One region of the Flexivirga sp. B27 genome, then DNA from elsewhere that is predicted to be linked to it. Evidence: predicted binding sites of a transcription regulator. Region 1 holds the regulator's gene; the other holds the start of a gene.
What was found. The regulator HspR, encoded in region 1, represses chaperone genes until heat shock. The targets are predictions, from matches to a motif close to AAGTTGAGTCNNNNNGACTCAACTT.
Positions count from the first base shown of each region.

Region 2: a site for HspR is predicted at 1,386-1,410, ahead of lon (endopeptidase La). Genes of this name have one in related genera too.

Region 1 is NZ_JBPYUM010000005.1:51,721-54,931, forward strand. It holds gene ACSZL9_RS16995 (esterase/lipase family protein) at 98-883, shown strand; gene ACSZL9_RS17000 (hypothetical protein) at 964-1,239, opposite strand; gene ACSZL9_RS17005 (heat shock protein transcriptional repressor HspR) at 1,267-1,719, opposite strand; gene ACSZL9_RS17010 (DnaJ C-terminal domain-containing protein) at 1,719-2,726, opposite strand; gene ACSZL9_RS17015 (nucleotide exchange factor GrpE) at 2,811-3,211, opposite strand, start outside.
Region 2 is NZ_JBPYUM010000001.1:1,796,273-1,799,483, reverse strand. It holds gene lon (endopeptidase La) at 1-1,343, opposite strand, end outside; gene ACSZL9_RS08425 (VOC family protein) at 1,456-1,899, shown strand; gene ACSZL9_RS08420 (class I SAM-dependent methyltransferase) at 1,889-2,545, shown strand; gene ACSZL9_RS08415 (GNAT family N-acetyltransferase) at 2,502-3,140, opposite strand.

The sequences.
Region 1 (3,211 bases):
TCCTGAGTGAGCCAGATCACATCTCGATTCACACCTCGATGAAAGCGAGCCGCAATGTCCTCTCTGCGACGCATCACCCTCGGCGCTGCCGCAGGGGATGAATGACTGGTCATGCAAGCCGTCTGCCGCCCACCCCAATCCGGTCGTGCTGGTGCAGGGCACCTGGTCCAGCCGCTACGACAGCTTTGCCGCGCTGTCCCCCGCGCTGAAGAAACAGGGCTACTGCGTCTTCGGCGAGAACCTCGGCGGCAGCGACGCGATCCTGAGCAAGTTCCCCGGTGTATATCTGACCGGTCCGGTGAAGGACTCGGCCAAGCAGCTCAGCCAGGAAGTCGACAAGGTGCTCGCGGCCACCGGGGCGAAGAAGGTCGATCTGGTCGGCTGGTCACAGGGTGGCATCGTGGCGCGCGGCTACCTGAAGTTCTTCGGCGGCGCGAATCCGTCGATTCCCGCCGCCAACAAGGTCGACAATGTCGTGACGTATGGCGCCACCAACCACGGCACCACGTTGTCCGGACTGGCAACAGTGGCAAAGGCGTTCGGTCTGAACCCGGCACTGCCGAGCACACTGGGACAAGCAGCGGTGGACCAGGAGATCGGCTCCGACTATCTCAATGAGCTCAACGCCGACGGCGACACGATGCCGGGGATCGACTACACGATCATCGGGTCGAAGTACGACGAGGTCACCACGCCATACACCCGGACGTTCCTGACCGCGGGTCCCGGCGCGACGGTGCACAACATCACTCTGCAGGACGGCTGTGCCATCGACTTCAGCGATCACCTGCAGCTCGCGTATTCACCCCGTGTCATCCAGATGACGGAGAAGGCTCTCGGCTCGAACGTGCGCGTCGGGTGCACCCTTCGCACGCCGCTCTGAGTCCGGACCACCGCGTTACCTACAGCGAAACCGCCTACGGCCGTTCGGTCGTAGGCGGTTTTCCTGTGTCATTCGCTGTGTCATTCGCCGCTCGAACGGTGCTCGTCGAGCCAACCGTCGTGCTCCTCGGCGAGGGCATCGAAGCGTTTGGCCAGTGCGCGGGCGACGGCACCCGTCGGATCGTCGATGGTGTCCTGCATGACGTGGACCGCCCAGTCGACGTCTTCTGCGTCATCCTCGCCGGCAAGCGCCTCGGAAACCACTCGCACGGAAGTGAATTCGTCGTTGTCACGGAGCTCGTCGGCGACTTCCTCCGCGGCATCGCGCTCGGGGAAGACCATGAGGTACTCGATCACGGGCACCACTGTGCCAGAGCGGAGTGCTCAGCCGCGCTTACGCCATACGACCAGGGCGCGTTCGGTGCGGGCCGGGGTGACCCGCTCGCCGGGCCGCAACGGAGTGATCTGGCCGTCCGGGGCAGCGGCGAAGACCCGTCCGAGACCCTTGGCACGCTCCCGCTCCAACTCGTCGGACAGCTCGCGCACCCGGGAGCGCAGCGCACCGATCTGGTCCTCCAGTTGCAGGATGCGGCGGATGCCGGCCAGCGACACCCCCTCCTCCTGCGACAGTCGCTGGACCTCGCGCAACACGTCGAGGTCGTGCATCGAGTAGCGCCGCCCGCCGCCCCGTGTGCGGGACGGCGTGACGATGCCCAATCGGTCGTACTGGCGCAGCGTTTGGGCATGGATGCCCGCCAGCTGCGCCGCCGCGGAGATCGCGTAGATCGGCGCATCCGGCGGTGGCGGCGAGGCGCCGCGCCAGGATGACCGGACCATTACTGCGCAGCTTTCGCGTTCAGCTCGGTGCGCGGGTCGACGCCACGCTCGCGGTCCTGCTCGGCGAGCGCCTCGACGGCCTGCTTGGTCTCCTTGGTGAGCTTCTCGGGGACGACCACCTGCACGGTCGCGATCAGGTCACCCGCGCCGTTCTTGGCCTGGATGCCCTCACCCTTGACGCGCAGCTTGCGACCGGACGGGGTGCCCGCCTTGATCTTGACCTTGACGTTCTTGCCGCCGAGCGTCGGCACGGAGACGGTCGCCCCGAGTGCGGCCTCGGCGAAGGTCACCGGCAGGTCGATCAGCAGGTTGTTGCCGTCCCGGTGGAAGACCGGGTGCGGCTCGACGGTGACGTGCAGCAGCAGGTCACCGGGTTGTCCACCGCTCTGACTGGGGCGGCCCTTGCCGCGCAGCCGGATCGTCTGACCGTCCTTGACCCCAGCGGGGATCCGCGTCTTGATGGTCTGCCCGTCGGCGGCCTGCAGCGACACGGTCTCGCCCGCTGCCGCATCACGGAAGCTGAGCTTGGTGCGAGCCTCGAGGTCGGCACCCTTGCGCGGGCCGGCCTGATAGCCGCCGTATGGCGAGCCGTAGCCACCACCGCCGAACTGGCCGAGGATGTCGTCGAGGTTGATCTGCTCCCCGCCTCCACCGGTGGAGAAGCGGACGTTCTGTCCCCCACCACCGCCGAACATCGAGCCGAAGAGGTCCTCGAATCCGCCTGCGCCACCGCCGCCACCGGGGCCGCCTGCGGTGAATCGTGCACCGCCGCCGACCATCTGGCGCAACTGGTCGTATTCCTGGCGCTTGGCCGGGTCGGACAGGACGGAGTTGGCCTCGCCGATGTCCTTGAATTTCTGCTCCGCCGCGGCGTCGCCGGGGTTCTGGTCCGGGTGCCACTTGCGGGCGAGCTTGCGATAGGCCTTCTTGATCTCGTCCTCGGACGCGTCCTGCGACACGCCGAGGATCTTGTAGAAGTCCTTCTCGAGCCAGTCCTGACTAGCCATGCATCACTCCTAAAAAGTTGAAAGTCGTTGATCGAGTGGGGCTCTCGTCATGCACGCCCCACTCGACCAACGACTCGGGCTGCATCAGGACGGGTCCGCGACCGCGACGCGTGCGGGTCGGACCATGCGGTCGCCCAGCCGGTAACCCGGCTGCATGACCTGCACGATGGTGGTGCCTTCCGAACCCTCCGGCACTTCGGCCTCGATGTGCATCAAGGCCTCGTGGTGGGTGGGGTCGAACGCCTCACCCACGGCGCCGAACGCGGTCAGCCCCAGCTTGGTGAGCGTGGTGTCCAGCTTGTCGGCGATCTTCTCGAAGGGGCTGCCCTCCAGATCGCCGTGCTCACGCGCCAGGTAGATGTCATCGAGCACCGGCAGCAGGGACTCCAGCACGCGCGCAGTCGTCGCGTCCTTCTGGGCCTCGCGGTCGCGCTCGACGCGCTTCTTGTAGTTGAAGTACTCCGCCTGGGTGCGCTGCAGAGCGT
Region 2 (3,211 bases), on a different contig from region 1:
TGGTCGCGGAAGGTGTGGTTCTGCGCCGGGTCCAGCACCTCGAGCAGCGCGGCCGCCGGGTCACCCCGGAAGTCGGAGCCGACCTTGTCGATCTCGTCCAGCAGTATGACCGGGTTCATCGAGCCGGCTTCCTTGATGGCGCGAACGATCCGGCCGGGGAGGGCCCCGACATACGTGCGCCGGTGACCGCGGATCTCGGCCTCGTCGCGCACACCGCCGAGGGCGACGCGAACGAACGACCGATCCAGGGCTCGTGCGACGCTCTCTCCGAGCGACGTCTTGCCGACCCCGGGCGGGCCGACGAGCGCCAACACGGCACCCGAGCCACGACCGCCGACGACCTGCATGCCGCGCTCGGCGCGACGCCCGCGGACCGCGAGGTATTCGACGATGCGGTCCTTCACGTCGTCCAGGCCGTGGTGGTCGGCGTCCAGCACCTCGCGTGCTGCGGTGATGTCGGTGCGGTCGGAAGTCGTGTGTTTCCAGGGCAGTTCGAGGACCGTGTCGAGCCAGGTGCGGATCCAGCCGCCCTCGGGGCTCTGCTCGCTGGAGCGCTCCAGCTTGCCGACCTCGCGCAGCGCCGCCTCGCGGACCTCGTCCGGCAGGTCGGCGGCCTCGACGCGGGATCGGTAGTCGTCGGAACCTTCGGGTTCGTTCTCACCGAGCTCCTTGCGGATCGCCTCCAGTTGCTGACGCAGCAGGAACTCGCGCTGGCTCTTCTCCATACCGTCGCGCACGTCGGTGGCGATCTTGTCCGAAACCTCTTGCTCGGCAAGGTGATCGCCGGTCCAGGTGATCAGCGTCTCGAGCCGCTTGTCGACGTCGGTCTCCTCGAGCAGCTGCACCCGCTGCTGCGGCGAGAGGTATGACGCCCAGCCGGCCAGGTCGGCGAGCGCGTGCGGGTCGGTCGTGGACTCGACATGGTCGATGACCTGCCAGGCGTTGCGGTGCTTGAGGGTCGCGACGACCAGTCGCTTGTAGTCGGTGGCGAGCTCGGTGGTGCGCTCGGTCGGGACACCGGGCTCGATGACCTCGGCCTCCACCCAGAGCGCGGCGCCCGGTCCGGCCACGCCGCGGCCGATGCGGGCGCGGTCGGTGGCGCGCAGGACAGCGGCGGGCTCGCCGTTCGGCATACGGCCGACCTGCTCGATGGTCGCGACGGCGCCGACCGTCGGGTATTTGTCGTCGATGCGCGGTGCGAGCAGCAGCTGCTCGCTGTCCGCCGCGCGTGCGGCATCGACTGCTGCGCGAGCCTCGTCGTCGAGCTCGATCGGCAGGGTCATGCCGGGCAGCGCCACCTGGTCGTGCAGAAAGAGCACCGGCAGCTGATGTGTTTGGGTCATCGCTCTCCTGGAGTCGTATGGCGGCACGGTGTGCCGCAGCGAAAGTTGAGTCTTACTCACTCAAGGCCGCCGATCGGCACTTTGTTCCCGTGGGCTCCGGCATACTCGGCTGATGGCTGACCGGGCGTTCTTCCTCTACACGCGGAGCAATGACCTGCCGGCGTCTCGGCGGTTCTACCGGGAGTTCATCGGCCTGGAGCAGATCTGGGACGAGGCGGACTCGATCGCGTTTGCCATCGACGATGTCGTGCAGCTCGCCATCGGCCTCGATGCCGAGGCGGTCCCGCTGTCCGCATGGTCGTTCCAGCCGGGTTGGGTCTACGGGTTGGAGGTCGAGCCGGCGCCGGCACACGCGGCGGCCTCCTGGAGCATTGCGCTCGCACCGGAATCGTTTGCCGGTGCGGTGGCTCGGCTGCAGGACGCAGGCATCGAAGCGCTCCGGTCGGAGCCGTTCTGGGTCGGCTACTGGAGTTATGTCGTGCGTGATCCGATGGGCCAGACGGTGGAGATCTCGGATCCGGTCAGTCCGGCGCCGGGGCGGATGGATGCCCGCTGAGCGGGGTTCGGCAGGCTGGTACGGCCAGCTGTATGTCGATGCGGGCGCCGGAGGTCCGGCGGTCGCGTGGGACCACGGGGAGCCGACGCCATACCTGGTGACCTGGCTGGGTGAGCGGTTCCCTGATGGCGTGGTCGGTCGGCGGGCCGTCGTGATCGGGTGCGCGTATGGCGACGACGCCGAGTTGGTGGCGTCATACGGGTTTGATGTGACGGCCTTCGATGTGTCGCGAACGGCTCTGGCCGAGGCGCAGTCTCGTCATGCGGAGTCGACCGTGAACTACAGGACGGCGGACCTGCTCGATCTGCCGGACGAATTATGCGGTGCGTTCGATCTGGTCATCGAGTGCACGACATTGCAGGCGCTGCCGCCGAAATTGCACGAGGCGGCTGCGGCGGGTGTTGCGTCGCTGTGCGGGCACGGGGGCGAGATTCTCGTTATCGCTCGATGCCCCGGTGACGACGATCCGCCGGGGCCGCCGTGGTTGCTGGCGAAGCCGGAGGTGCGTCGAGTAGCGACCGGTGACGTGCGGCTGACCCGAATGCGGCGCATCCCGATGCGCGGTGGCGACCGGTGGGTGGGGGAGTTCGAGCGCGCGCCGTTCAGCGCAGCCCGAAGAACGGGCGACAGGCGTCGAAGCCGTTGATTTCGAGGGAGATTCGCGCGTCTGATGCTGCCCAGTCCTCGCGGCTGAGTGCCAGATGCTGTAGGTCGACGATGCGGTCGCCGGTGTCGTGCGGGCGGACGCCGGTGTCCCGGTAGCCGAGATGCCGGCTCACGCCCAGAGATGCCTGATTGGTCGTGACTGCTGAGCTGACTGCTTGCTCGGCGCCGAGCTGCTCGAACGCGAACGCCAACACGGACGCGCGTGCTCGTATGCCGAAACCCTTGCCGCGAAACGGTTTCGCGATCCATGAGGCGGTGTCCACGGTGCGTTCGGTCGGGAAGTCGGTGCCCTCGAGGGTCTGTATGCCGACGGGTTGGTCGTGTCGCCATATGCCGAAGTCGAGTGCCCAGTCGTCGACCGACCAGCAACCGCGGTGCCGCCATACGCTCTGCGCGAAGCGGCGGGCGCGGTCGTTGCCGGGCGGCAGCTCGGGCAACGGCGGGTAGGTCGGGTCGAGGTCGAAGTCGTCCGGCAGAAGCTCGGCGAACCTCCCGATCTCGTTGTCGCGGACCGGACGCAGCATGAGGTCAGGACCGATGAGCGTCAGGTCGTCGAAGGGCCAGTTCGTGGTCACCGGAGCAGCCTTGCACGTCGAGCGTTGTCGGTCATTCCGTATAACGTGAATGTCAGTGTGCAATCGCGTCG